Regions from separate parts of the Streptomyces sp. NBC_00178 genome, predicted to be linked through region 1. Evidence: riboswitches for the same ligand, from Rfam matches in the RefSeq annotation. Region 1 holds a riboswitch; the other holds the start of a gene.
The links. Region 1 has a riboswitch for cyclic di-AMP ahead of OHT61_RS28050 (M23 family metallopeptidase). Riboswitches for the same ligand answer to the same signal wherever they lie in the genome.
Positions count from the first base shown of each region.

Region 2: linked by a shared signal. The riboswitch ahead of OHT61_RS17230 (M23 family metallopeptidase) and the one ahead of OHT61_RS28050 (M23 family metallopeptidase) in region 1 are both predicted to bind cyclic di-AMP.

Region 1 covers NZ_CP108143.1:6,415,025-6,421,966, forward strand. Annotated here, with positions in the region: gene OHT61_RS28030 (aspartate aminotransferase family protein) at 1-1,038, shown strand, start outside; gene OHT61_RS28035 (helix-turn-helix domain-containing protein) at 1,113-1,727, shown strand; gene OHT61_RS28040 (DUF6126 family protein) at 1,814-1,993, shown strand; gene OHT61_RS28045 (tyrosine-protein phosphatase) at 2,055-2,879, opposite strand; cyclic di-AMP (ydaO/yuaA leader) riboswitch at 3,291-3,450, shown strand; gene OHT61_RS28050 (M23 family metallopeptidase) at 3,455-4,327, shown strand; gene OHT61_RS28055 (SGNH/GDSL hydrolase family protein) at 4,491-5,318, shown strand; gene OHT61_RS28060 (STM4011 family radical SAM protein) at 5,334-6,281, opposite strand; gene OHT61_RS28065 (STM4012 family radical SAM protein) at 6,290-6,942, opposite strand, start outside.
Region 2 covers NZ_CP108143.1:3,967,326-3,974,267, forward strand. Annotated here, with positions in the region: gene OHT61_RS17220 (MerR family transcriptional regulator) at 1-419, shown strand, start outside; gene OHT61_RS17225 (PP2C family protein-serine/threonine phosphatase) at 554-1,711, shown strand; cyclic di-AMP (ydaO/yuaA leader) riboswitch at 1,945-2,096, shown strand; gene OHT61_RS17230 (M23 family metallopeptidase) at 2,109-3,143, shown strand; gene OHT61_RS17235 (aldo/keto reductase) at 3,289-4,233, shown strand; gene OHT61_RS17240 (PrsW family intramembrane metalloprotease) at 4,268-5,734, opposite strand; gene trmB (tRNA (guanosine(46)-N7)-methyltransferase TrmB) at 5,805-6,689, opposite strand; gene lhgO (L-2-hydroxyglutarate oxidase) at 6,682-6,942, opposite strand, start outside.

The DNA of each region.
Region 1 (6,942 bases):
GACCGTGTGTTCTTCGGCAACAGCGGGACCGAGGCGGTCGAGACCGCGCTGAAGTTCGCCCGGTACGCCACCGGCAAGCCGCGGATCCTCTACTGCACCCACGCCTTCCACGGGCTGACGACGGGGTCGCTCTCGGTGAACGGCGAGAAGGGGTTCAAGGACGGCTTCGCACCCCTGCTGCCGGACACGGCCATCGCACTGGGCGACCTCGACGCACTGCGCCGCGAGCTGAAGCGCGGGGACGTGGCCGGGCTCATCGTGGAGCCGATCCAGGGCAAGGGCGTGCACGCCGCGCCTCCCGGTTTCCTCCGGGAGGCGCAGGAACTGCTCCGCCGGCACAAGGCCCTGCTCATCGTCGACGAGGTGCAGACGGGACTCGGCAGGACCGGGGACTTCTACGCCTACCAGCACGATGAGGGGGTCGAGCCCGACCTCCTCTGCGTCGCGAAGGCGCTCTCCGGCGGATACGTCCCCGTGGGTGCGACGCTCGGGAGGGACTGGATCTTCAAGCGCGTCTACTCCTCCATGGACCGGGTCCTCGTCCACTCCGCGAGTTTCGGATCCAACGCCCAGGCCATGGCCGCCGGGCTCGCCGTCCTCTCCGTGATGGAGCAGGAGGAGACCGTCGCGAACGCCCGCCGCACCGGCGACCTGCTGCGCGACCGGCTCGCGGCCCTGGTCGGGCGCTACGAGCTGCTGCACGAGGTACGGGGGCGGGGGCTGATGATCGGGATCGAGTTCGGCCGGCCGTCGTCCCTCCGGCTGCGCAGCCGCTGGACGATGCTGCAGGCGGCCCGCAAGGGACTGTTCGCGCAGATGGTGGTGGTGCCGCTGCTGCGCAAGCACCGCATCCTCACCCAGGTCTCCGGCGACCACCTGGAGGTGATCAAGCTGATTCCGCCCCTGGTCATCGGGGAGCCGGAGGTGGAGCGCTTCGTGACCGCCTTCACCGCGGTCATGGACGACGCGCACAGCGGCAACGGGCTGATGTGGGACTTCGGCCGGACACTGGTGAAACAGGCCGCCGTCAATCGCTGAACCCGGCTCCGCCCGTCTTTTGCCCCTGAGGCAATAAAGTTGCCTCAGGGGAAAGTTCCTGGCCCAATGGGGGCATGAATCCTCCTGACGGAGGGGTGGCCGACGACCTTCCGGGCGTCGCCCCACGCCTGCGCGAGCTGCGCCGCGACCGCGGTCTCACCCTGGAGAGCGCCGCCGCGCGGGCGGGACTCTCCCCGGCCCACCTCTCCCGGCTCGAGACCGGGCGCCGCCAGCCCTCGCTGCCGATGCTGCTCGGTCTCGCCCGGATCTACGGTACGACCGTCTCCGAGCTCCTGGGTGAGATGCCGCCGGAACGTGACGCGATCGTCCGTGGCGGACCGATCGACGACGCACTCGGCGACGGGTCCGGCGGCTGGCTCTACCGGCAGGCCGGCGGCTCGGGACGCGCCATGCAGGCGCTGCGCGTCCACGTCCCCCACGGCACCGAGAGCGAACTCGTGCGCGTCCACCCCGGCGAGGAGTGGCTGTACGTCCTCGACGGGCGGCTGCGGGTCGTGCTCGGGGAAACCGTGCACGACCTCGGCGTGGGCGACAGCGCCCACTTCGACTCCCTCACCCCGCACCGGATCGCGGCGCTCGGCCGCGGCGGGGCGAGCCTGCTGTTCGTCCACACACTGCTCCAGAGCCCGGCCGCCGAGCTGTGCCTCGGCCCCGCGGTCCGGCTCTGATCCCACGTATCGTTCCCGCTTCGGCCGCTCATGGAGGCCGCAGTGCCGTCGCTCCGGTCTCCCAGGGGCCGCAAGGAAGGGCTGACATGTCCGATTCCGAGTACTACGACCCGCTCACCCCGCGCCCCCGGCCGGGGGACGACGGGGACACACAGGAGCGGCGGATGCCCCGAGGGGTCGTCATCCGGCTCATCGCCTACCTGGTGGCAGGACACGTCGTCGCGGCCTTCCTCTTCCTGCTCTTCACCGTGGCGGGCAAGGGCTGAGAGCCGACTGCCGGCCCTGCCCGTCTCCCACCACGGCCGGGCAGGGCCCGTCCCGTCGCCGTCAGGCGCCCTCGACGAGGCGCCCACGCAGCTTCTCGCGCGTCTCGTGGCTGATCTTCAGCCCTTCGAGGAGGTAGCGGTCGGTGCTGCCCCAGGTCTCCTCGATCGTGGCGAACGCCGCGTCGAGATATTCGCGGTGGGCGCCGAAGAGCGGATTGAGCAGCTCCATGACCTCCTCCGACATGCCCACCGGAGACGTGTCGCTGCGGTGCACCTTGTAGCGGCGGTGGGCGTCGTTGGACTTGAGGTAGTCGGCCTCGATGGCCTCCTTCTCGACGCCGACCGCGAGCAGCGAGACCGCGACCGACAGGCCCGCCCGGTCCTTGCCCGCGGCGCAGTGCATGAGTGCGGGGACGCTGTCCTCGGCCAGCGCGTGCAGGACCCGGCTGTGCTCGGCCGTCCGGTCCGTGATGATCGAGCGGTAGGACAGGACCATGCGTTCGGTGCCCTTGCCGTCGGCCAGGATCGAGCGCAGCTGCTGGATGTTCCCGTCGCGCACCAGCCGCCAGAACTCCGCGCCGTCGGCCGGGTCGGAGAGCGGGATGCTGACGTTCCGGACGCCGGGCAGTTCCACGTCGTGTCCGTCGAGCTTGTGGTCGGCGGCGTTGCGGAAGTCGAAGATCGTGTGCAGGCCCAGCCCGGCGAGGAATGCGGTGTCGGACGCGGTCGCGTGGGCCAGGTGGCCGCTGCGGAAGAGGCGCCCGAAGCGGACGGTGCGGCCGTCGCTCGTCGGGAGCCCGCCGACGTCGCGGAAGTTGCGGACACCGGTCAGGTCCACGTCCGTCGGCTCGGGGCCGGCCGGGGGGACCTCTGGCAGCTGCGTCACAAGGGCTCCTGGAGGGTCTGGCGCCGGCGCCGCTCGCCGACGGGACACGCTCGCGACGATACGACATGGCTGCATCGCGCACGCGTCGCGTCCCCGCCGTATCGCCCTGTGCGGAGGAGCGGGCAGCGCGATGTCCGTATTGGTGCATTTACCAGAACATGCCCTGATTGTGCGGGACATGGGGGGAGGCGGGTGAGCGGGATCATATCCGTGACGGTGTGTGGTGAAGGTGCCCGTGGGTATTCCGGACGCCTCACGGAAAACCAAGATCCGTAATCCACGGAGTGTGACGGGAATTCCATAACGGAATTGAATCGGGGATTCCGGCCGGGAATCCGAGGCTTGTTACCCGAGTCCTCGCTCGCCTACGGTCACGCTCAATCCGGACGGAACGCCGAATCCTGCCGCCGCCCGGAATCCGCACCGACTCACGCGTGGCAGGAGCGGGGGAACCAGGTAAGTCGCCGGCCGGAGCGATCCGGAACGGCTCGGGGTCAAGACGCGTCACCACGCGGCCGGGCATCTCCAGCCCGAACCCGACAGCTCACCTCGCAGGCGCCGGAGAGGAATTCCCCATGCCCGCACACGGCAAGCACCGTCGTAAGAAGTCCGGTCCGCTCTCCCGAGGCATCCTTGCCGCAGGGGCCGGCGGCGCCGTACTCGCCCTCCCGCTGATCGGCGCCACCGGCGCCCACGCGGCCGAGCCGGCGTCCCCCGCGGTGAAGTCCGCCGCCGTCACCCGGAGCGCGCCCGCCGCCGTCGCGAAGGACGCCCCGAAGACCTACACCGTGGTCTCCGGCGACTCCCTCGCGAAGATCGCCACCGCCAAGAAGGTCAAGGGCGGCTGGCAGAAGCTGTACAAGGACAACCGCGACGTCATCGGCGGCAACCCGAGCCTGATCGTCCCGGGTATGAAGCTGACCCTCGGCGCCAAGGCGTCCGGCGCCGCGAAGCCGGCCGCGAAGGCCGCGCCCGCCGCCGGGAAGGCCGCAAAGGCCGCTCCGGCCGAGAAGACCACCGCCGCGTCGGAGGCCACCGCCTCCGGCTGGGCGGCTCCGGTCGAGCACCCCACCGTCACCACCCAGTACCACGTGGCCGGCGCCAGCTGGTCCAGCGGCTACCACACGGGCTCCGACTTCCAGGCCGCCTCGGGCACCAGCGTCCGCTCCATCGGACCCGGCACCGTCGTCTCCGCCGGGTGGAGCGGTGCGTACGGCAACGAGGTCGTCATCCAGCACAGCGACGGCATGTACTCCCAGTACGCGCACCTGTCCTCGCTGGAGGTCTCGGCCGGACAGACCGTCACCGGCGGCCAGCAGATCGGCCTGTCCGGAACCACCGGCAACTCGACCGGCCCGCACCTCCACTTCGAGGTCCGCACCGGCCCGAGCTACGGCTCCGACGTCGACCCGATCGCCTACCTGCGTTCGCACGGCGTCACCATCTGAGGGACATGACCCAGGGGTCCGGCCGAGGGGTGATGCGCGACGGCGCATCGCCCCTCGGCTTATTCCGGCTTTACCAAAACCTGACCGGGTGGTCTTTGTCACCACCCGTCAACCCCTTATTACGGTCGCGTAGGTCACATTCGAGGGTGCAGGATAATCCCTTGTGGCAGACGATTCGAGAAACAGACGACGAGGCATCATCGGGTCGTACGCGGCGATCGGCGACAGTTTCACGGAGGGCGTCGGGGACCCCGGTCCGGACGGAAGGCTCGTCGGCTGGGCGGACCGTTTCGCCGTTCTCCTCGCGGACCAGCTCCCGGTCCCCGACGCGATGGCCGGCCCGGTGGACGACCCGCACGGAATCTTCCGGTACGCCAATCTCGCCGTACGCGGACGACTCCTCGACCAGATAGTCGAGGAACAGGTGCCCCGCGCCAAGCAACTGGCCCCCGATCTGGTCAGCTTCTGCGCGGGCGGCAACGACATCCTCCGCCCGGGCTCGGACCCGGACGACGTCGCCGAGCGCTTCGAGCGCGCGGTGGCCGACCTCACCCAGGCGGTCGGCACCGTCATGGTGACCACCGGCTTCGACACCCGCGGTATCCCGGTGCTCCGGCACCTGCGGGGCAAGATCGCCACCTACACCGCACACGTCCGGTCCATCGCCGACCGGTACGACTGCCCGGTCCTGGACCTGTGGTCCCTGCGGTCCGTGCAGGACCGCAGGGCCTGGGACAACGACCGGCTGCACCTCTCGCCCGAGGGGCACACCCGGGTCGCGCTCCGCGCCGCCCAGGTCCTCGGACTCGACGTGCCGGCCGACCCCGATCAGGCGTGGCCCCCGCAGGCGCAGCGCGGCACCCTGGAAGTGCGTCGCGACAACATCAACTGGGCGCGGGAGTACCTCGTCCCGTGGATCGGCCGGCGCCTGCGCGGTGAGTCCTCCGGTGACCACGTGGAGGCCAAACGCCCCGACCTGCTGCCGCTGTGACAGCCCGTCGGCTTCTCAGCGACTGCTGACGAACGGCAGGAGCGGCCGGGCCGGTCCCGCGGACACGGGCCCGGCCGGTGCGGACACGGGCCCGGCCGGCGCCGGCATCCGCACCGGACGGGCGGGTATCCGCTCCAGCACACCGCCCGCGAAGACGTCGTACAGCGGCAGCGTCTCCAGGTGCACGTAGCCGATGTGGCAGTCGCACACGTCGCGTGGGCAGCCGCGCGGACCGAGGGCGTCCCGGTAGCTGCCGTCGTAGAGGTTGCCGAGCTCGTCACGGACGAAGTGGCAGCGCCTCACCGTCCCGTCACCGTCCACCGAGACGACGGACTCACCGGTCCGGCAGGGCAGACCGGCCGAGCGGTGGGGATGCCTGCTGTAGGGGAACAGCGGGTCCAGGGCCGTCCAGTCGGCCGCCTCCTCGTCCGTATAGGTGTGCCCCTCGGCGGCGTTGACCCAGAGGTAGACCTCGGACGGCAGCGCGGCGCGAAGCCGCCGGGCCTCGGCCAGGTGCTCGCGCAGACCGACGATTCCGACGCTGTGGCGCACGCCGAGAGCCGTGAGCTCCCGGCACCGGCCGAGAAACCGCTCGTACGGCGTCTGGCCCGGGTGGTAGGTGCACCACAGGGCGACCTTGTCCCGTTCCGCCTCCGCCAGCCACGCGGTACGGCCGCTGAGATTGGTCTGGACGGCGACCCTCGCGATGTGCGGCAGACGGGACAGCTCGACCAGCGCCCGCCGGTACCAGGAACGGACCAGCGCCTCGCCCCACGGGGTGAACAGCACCGACAGCCGGTCGCCCGACTGCTCGGCGGCCCAGGCGGTGAACCGCTCCAGGGCCGCCCGGTCCGCGCGCAGTCGCTCGCCGCTGTCCCGGCGCTTCGCGAACGGGCAGTAGGGGCAGTCGTAGTCGCACGAGGCCAGCGGACCCCGGTACAGGATGGTCAGGTCCTTGCCCACCGGCCCGCTCACTTCGCCTCGTACGCGGCCATCGCGGCCCGTACCTCCGGGGAGAACAGCTCCGGCCCGAGCGCGTCGGAGTGGGCCAGCCCTTCGGGGGAGAGACGCAGCAGGCCGGGGCCCGTGGTGGCGTCGAGCCAGCCCCGCCCGGCGAAGAGATCCAGTTCGGCACGGAAGTCGGCGTACGGATCGGCACCGAAACGGTCGCGGTACTCGGCGGTCCGCATGCCCCGGGCCTGGAGCAGCGACTGCAGCAGATGCCGCCTGCGCGCCTCGCCCTCGTCGACGTAGCGGCCGACCTCCGCCCGGGAGAAGTCCGCGGTGCCGGTGAAGGCGTCGATGATGCCCCTGATCTCCCGCATCTCCACGGCGTAGTCGAAGGAGTAGTGCAGGGAGGACGTGTACGACCGGGCCCCGCAGCCGAGACCGATCATGCCGTCGGTCTGGCAGGCGTAGTCCTCCGGGCCTGTCGGGGCGGCGTCCGCGCGGCGGAACATCCGCATCGACACCTGCTCGTAGCCGTGCGCCAGGAGGTGGTCCCGGCCCGAGCGGTACAGCCGGAGCCGCTGTTCGTCCCAGGCGGCGTCCGGACCGGACTCCGCTCCTCCGCCACGGCGCCCGAGGCCCGTCAGCGGGCGCACGTACAGCGGGTAGAGGTACA
Region 2 (6,942 bases), 2.4 Mb from region 1:
GGGAGGATCTCATGGCCGAGGAAGTGTTCGACGGCTTCGACCACACGGTGTACGAGCAGGAGGTCGGCGAGCGGTGGGGCCGTGCGGCGTACGAGCGGGGTGACCGGTGGTGGCGGGGGCTGAGCCCCGCCGAGCGTGCCGCGTTCCAGCAGGCGCACGAGGCCATCGCCCGTGACTATGGCGCGGCGCGGGCCGCCGGCCTCGACGTGGCCGGCGACGAGGTGCAGGACATCGCGCGGCGGCACTGCGCGTGGCTGTCGGCGACCACGGAGGTCACCCGTTCGTACGTCACCGGGCTCGCCGGGATGTACGCCGCCGACCCGCGCTTCGCGAAGAACTACGATCGCCACGGGGACGGAACCGCCGTCTTCGTACGGGACGCACTGACGATCCACGCGCGGGACCGGCTCTCCGGCTGACCCCCGGAGGGGCGGGGCGGCGTCGCGCTCCTTCCTTCGGCCGATGAGCGGCCGCGTCACGGCGCGGCTCCGCCCGGCCGGGGCGGGGCGCGGTACCGTCCGCAGCCGTGGCCGGACCGGGCAGGAGTGCACAGGTGGGGAAGCGGGACGTACGGCAGGGACGTGCCGAGGGGAACGCGCGGGCCCGGAGGTTCGTGCGTCTGCTGCCCGTTCTGATGATCTGTGCCGGGCTCGTCTGCGACGTCACGACCCCGCCGGAGGTCTCCGCCGTGCCGCTCTTCGCCGCGGCACCGCTGATCGCGGCTCCCTTCTTCTCACTGGCATCCACGATCCGTACGGGTGTGGCCGCGATCCTCGTCGTCCTCGCCATCCGGGTCTCCGACGGCATGCTCACCGATGCCGCCCCCATCACGGACCTGCTCACCCTGGTCACCGTCGCCGCGCTCTCGCTCGTCATCAACCGGGTCGTGCAGCGTGGCAACGAGCAGCTGGCCTCGGCGCGGTTCATCGCGGAGACCGCGATGCGGGCGGTGCTCCCCGTGCCGGAGGCCCGGATCGGCGGCCTGCAGGTCGCGGCGCGCTACGAGGCGGCGCAGGCCGACGAGTTCGTCGGCGGCGACCTGTTTGCGGTCGCGGACACGCCCTACGGGGTGCGGCTGGTGGTCGGGGACGTGCGCGGCAAGGGCCTGGACGCGGTGGCGGCGGTGGCGGTCGTGATCGGCGCCTTCCGCGAGGCGGCCGAGCAGGAGCGCTCGCTGGAGGGTGTGGGCCAGCGGCTGGAGCGGGCGCTGGCACGGGAGGGCACGCGGCGGGGCGGACTGGACTCGATGGAGGGGTTCGTGACGGCCGTGCTCGCCGAGATCCCGGTGGGTGCCGACACGCTGCGGATCGTCAACCGGGGCCACCCCGAACCGCTCGTGCTCCATGCGGACGGCGCCCTGGACGTCCTGCGGCCGACGGAGCCCGCCCTGCCGCTCGGCATGGGCCTCGACGTGTGGCCGGACCGTGCGGACGAGTGGCCGCTGCCGGCGGGGGCCACCTTCCTGGCGTTCACCGACGGGCTCTCGGAGGCGCGGGACGCGGACGGGGTCTTCTACGATCCGGCGGCCCGGCTGCGCGGCAGGATCTTCCCGGGGCCGGAGGAACTGCTGTCCGCCCTCACCGATGACGTCCGGCTGCACACGGGGGGCCGGTCGACGGACGACCTCGCACTCCTCGCGGTGGGACGGCCGTCCAGGGGGCAGCAGGAGCGGCGGAGGACGGTGAAGATCGTGGGGCGGGACCGTGAATGACCGAAGGCGACCGTCCGTAATCGAAAGACGTCGCTGCGCATAACATTTGACGCAACGTCAGAAAGTGGCGTCTGGGTGAGGGGTGCTCAACTCGCCCGTTTGGGGCTGATTGCCCCCCTAAAGTCCAGGTCAGAGCGATGAACGATCTGTGGGAACCGCTTGGAATCGGACCCGCATGTCTATTAACGTTCGATAACGCAGCGCGGTTGTCCCAGTCGTCGCCAGAGGCGGCACCGTGCGCAGCGCCGAATCCCGCAAGGGAACCGGGGAACCACCTACATGGGGTGAATCGGACACCTGACTCCCGCGAGGGACGAAGGGGCCCGTAGGAGACCTTCCTGCTCCGAACCCGTCAGCTAACCCGGTAGGCGAGAAGGAAGGAAAGGAGTGCGCCCACGTGGCGTCAAATCAGCCTGCCCCCGAGGCTCCGGCACCCTTCAGGCCCGACAGTCCCGGTGAACAGGGCAGGACGTGGGAGGAATGGAACCCCACCGAGGAGTCCATCCGTCCCGTGCGCGGCAGGCACCGCGTCGCCAAGCAGCGTGGTCTCGCCCGTAGCTCCACCGTCCTCGGCGTCGGTGTCATCGCGGCCGTCGGCGCGGGAGGCATGGCCACCGCGCAGAGCAAACCGCCGGTCTCCATCTCCCTTCCCGATTCCATCGCGGACAACCTTCCCGACGCCAAGTCGCTGCCCGGCGTGGGTGCTTACCTCTCCGACGACGCCGACAAGGGCACGGTCACCGCATCCTCCCCGCTGACCACGGCCGGCATCACCGCGGCCGAGGCCGAGCAGGGCACCACGGACGCCGGTGAGGCGCTGCGGGCCCGCATCCTCCAGCAGGCCGAGCAGCAGCAGGCCGGAGCCGAGGCAGAAGCCAGGGCCACCCAGGAGAAGGCGGCGGCCGAGGAGGCCGCAGCGCAGGCGGCCAAGCAGCAGAGCGACGCGGAGGCGAAGGCCGCCGCGAAGAAGAAGGCGGACGAAGAGGCGGCGAAGAAGAAGGCCGAGGCCGAGCGCCTCGCCAAGCTCGCCCTGAGCTACGCCGTCCCCACCTCCTCGTACACCATCACCTCGACCTTCGGCCAGGCCGGTTCGATGTGGTCCTCCGGCTACCACACCGGTCTGGACTTCGCGGCTCCCACCGGCACGCCGGTCAAGGCCGTGCACGGCGGCACGGTGAAGTCGGCCGGGTGGTCCGGGTCCTACGGCTACCGCACGGTCCTGGAGCTCGACGACGGTACCGAGGTCTGGTACTGCCACCAGTCCTCGATGGACGTCACCGCCGGCCAGAAGGTCACCACCGGCGAGACCATCGGCCGCGTCGGAGCGACCGGCAACGTGACCGGGCCGCACCTGCACCTGGAGATCCACACCGCCGACGGCTCGGGCGTCGACCCCATGAGCTGGCTTCGCGGCAAGGGCCTCACGATCTGACCGCCCGCGCCGGCGTACGGCGCAGCTCGATACCCCGGCGGCCCTGGCGCACGACCCCCCGACGCCAGGGCCGCCGGCCCGCCGTCGTCACCGGATAGCCGCCGAGGGCGGAATATGCGGATCCGCCGATGTGTTGTGCCGGGGTATGACATCACTGCGCCCGCTCGGAAACTCGGACCTGAAGGTCTTCCCCCTCGCTCTCGGCGGCAACGTCTTCGGCTGGACCGCCGACCGGGACACCACCTTCGCCGTCCTCGACGCCTACACGGAGGCGGGCGGCAACTTCATCGACACCGCCGACGCCTACTCGGTCTGGGCCCCGGGCAACGAGGGCGGCGAGTCGGAGACGCTCATCGGGGCGTGGCTGTCCGCCCGTTCCCACAGGGACGACGTCGTCGTCGCGACCAAGGCCGGTGCGCACCCCGGGTACAAGGGGCTGTCGGCCGCGACGATCAAGGGGGCCGCCGAGGCGTCGCTCCGCCGGCTCGGTACGGACCACATCGACCTCTACTACACGCACTTCGACGACGAGACGGTCCCCGTCGAGGAGATCATCGGCACCCTGGACGAGCTCGTGAAGGCGGGCAAGGTCCGGGAGATCGCGGCGTCCAACATCAGCCCGGAGCGGCTCAAGGCCTCCCTGGAGTTCTCGGAGCGCGAGGGCCTCGCCCGGTACGTCGCTCTGCAGCCGCACTACAACCTCGTCTCACGCGACACCTACGAAGGCGCGCTCCAGGACACCGCGGCCGCCGAAGGGCTCGCCGCCGTCCCGTACTACGCGCTCGCCTCGGGTTTCCTCACCGGCAAGTACCGGCCGGGTACCGCCGTCGAGAGCGCGCGGGCCGAAGGAGCGGGGAAGCACCTGGAGACCGAGCGCGGCCGCAAGGTGCTCGGAGCGCTCGACAAGGTGGCCCAGGAGCACGACGCGGAGATCGCCACCGTGGCGCTGGCCTGGCTGGCGTCCCGGCCGACCGTGGCCGCACCGATCGCCTCGGCCCGCACCGTCGCGCAGCTGCCCGCACTCGTGGCCGTCGCCGGACTCGAACTGACCGAGGGCCAGCTGGCCGAGCTCACCGAGGCCTCGGCCTGAGGCTCCGGCACCGCCGCTCCTCCTGCCGGGCCCCTCACGCCGAGGGAGGGCCGGTGGGCGGGGCCGCGCGGGGGCCGTGCTCCAGATAGGGGTTGTAACCGCCGTAGTGGCGGTGCGGCGCCGGGATCTCCCGGGGAGCCGGAGCGCCGTGGGGGAGCCTGCGGGGGAACGGTGCCTGGGGGTGCGCCGGGTGGACGCCCGCCCGGCGCGTCATGTGCGCCGCGTACCCCAGCGCAGGGCCCGCGATCTCCCGGCGCTGCCACAGGTGGTGCAGCAACTCCTGCTCCCGGATGGCGAAGTCGGCGCCCGCACCGTCATGGCGCGCCCGCCGGCGCAGCATGGCCAGGGACGTCGCGAACGACTCGTACTCGGCGACCGCGTGGGCGGCGGCCCTGCCCAGGCGGCGGTCCCGGGCCCCGTGCCAGTGCCGCGCCATGTCCCGGGCCATACCCCGGGCCCGCATCGAGGCCAGGGCGGCCGGCTCGGCGGGGCCGATCCAGCCGGCCGCCGCGTAGACCGGGAGTTCCGTGCTCAGGGTCCGCAGTTCCCGCTGACGGGACCAGACGGCCAGCCAGGTCACCAGGCCGAAGCACGGCACCATGAACGCGCCGTACACCGCGTAGAAGCCGTACGGGCCGAGGGCGGACGAGCCGTTCCAGAGGGCGTGCATGCCCATGGCCAGAGCCAGACCGAGCAGCGGCAGCAGCACGCGGCGCACCCGGTGACGTGCGCCGCCCAGCGCCGCGATCCCGAAGCCGATACCGGAGAGCACCGTGAACAGGGGGTGCGCGAACGGCGACATCACCACGCGTACGAAGAACGTCCCGGCGGTCAGCGAGGCGAACCCCGTGGTCCCCAACTCCTGGTCCTCACCGAAGGCCTGGCCCAGGTAGAGGATGTTCTCGGTGAACGCGAAGCCGGTCGCGGTGAACCCGGCGACCACGATCCCGTCGACGACTCCGCCGAACTGCCGCCTGCGGAACAGGAAGATCAGCAGGACGGCCGCGGCCTTCGCGGTCTCCTCGACGACCGGCGCGATGACGGTCGCGCCCAGCGTGTCCGCGCTCGCCGGATCCGCGGTGGCCGTCGCTATCCACCGGGTCGCGAAGGAGTTGGCGATGATGGCGACGAGCGCGGCGGCGCAGGCGCCCCAGGAGAACGCGAACAGCAGGTTCCGCCACGGGCCCGGCTCGACGCGGTCGAGCCAGCGGAAGGCGGACATCAGCAGCGGCACGGGCAGCACGGCCAGGCCCAGGCCCACCAGGAAGCCCTCCGTACCGGTCTGTTCGCGCACCAGGGCCAGGATCACCAGCCCGCACAGGGCGAGCACGGTGACGACCGCACCGGCGCGGAACGCCTTGCTGCGCCAGACCATGCCGACGCGGCTCGGCCGGTAACGCCACTGCCCGCGCTCCGGTACGGCGCCCAGGTACTCGTCGAGCTGCTGCTCCTCGAGAACCGGGACGGCCGGCTGCTGGTGCTGTACGGACCACTCGGACACCTGACGACCCTAACGACAGGGACCGACACCGTGCCACGGTGCGGCGGACGGGACGCCCGCCGCCGGCCGGTCAGTGACGGGTGAACAGCACGTCGTGGACCACATGCCCCTTGTCCAGGCCCTGGCCCTCGAAGCGGGTGAGCGGACGGAAAGGGGGCCGGGGCGCGAAACCGCCGTCCGCCTGCGTGTTCTCGTACAGTGGATGGGCCGTCAGGACGTCCAGCATCTGCTCGGCGTAGGGCTCCCAGTCCGTCGCGCAGTGGACGAGCGCCCCGGGCTTCAGGGAGACCGCCACCAGGTCGAGGAACTCCGGCTGGATCAGCCGCCGCTTGTGGTGCCGCTTCTTGGGCCAGGGGTCGGGGAAGTACACCCGGAGCCCGTCCAGCGAGGCGGGCTCCAGCATCTCGCGGAGCAGGATGATCGCGTCGCCGTTGGCGACCCGGACGTTGGACACCCCCGCCCGGTCGGCGAGGCCGAGCAGATTGCCCTGCCCCGGGGTGTGCACGTCGACGGCGAGGATTCCGGTCGTGGGGTCGTCGGCCGCCATCTGCGCCGTGGCCTCACCCATGCCGAAGCCGATCTCCAGGACCACCGGGAGGCCGTCGAACAGCGTGGCGAGGTCGATGACGCTCCTGCCGTCGATGTCCAGGCCCCAGGTGGGCCACAGGCGCTGGAGGGCCTCCTCCTGGCCGGTCGTCACCCGGCTGCGGCGCGGCTGGAAGCTGCGGATCCGGCGCTCGTGGTGCGAGCCCGCAGGGTCGGCGGCGGGGCCGCCGGGAAAACGGGGCTCCTGGCGCAGCCTCCGCTGACGCTCGAAGGAGGCGGCACGCCGCGCCGCGGCGTCCGTGTCCGCGTCGGTCTCCGGTGCGGTGGCGGGGGCGTCCTCCGGCGGGACGCCGGGCGTCTCCGGGGCGGGACCGGGCGTCTCTGGGGTGGGGTTCACAGGCTCAGACACAATGACCCGATTCTACGGCGGGCGGCGTCCACCCCGTCGCGCGAGCCCGCTGCAGAGCCCGTCGCGCCACCTCCCTCCCGATCGGAAGGGAGGCCGTCGCCGCGGGCGACGGCGCGTTCAGCACGTGCACCGTGTGCGGGGCGTCCCGGATCAGGAAGTCGTCCACGAGCGTGCCGTCCCGCAGGACCGCCTGCGCCCTGACCCCGGCCGGCGACGGGCGCAGGTCGCCCTCCGTCACCTCCGGCAGCAGCCG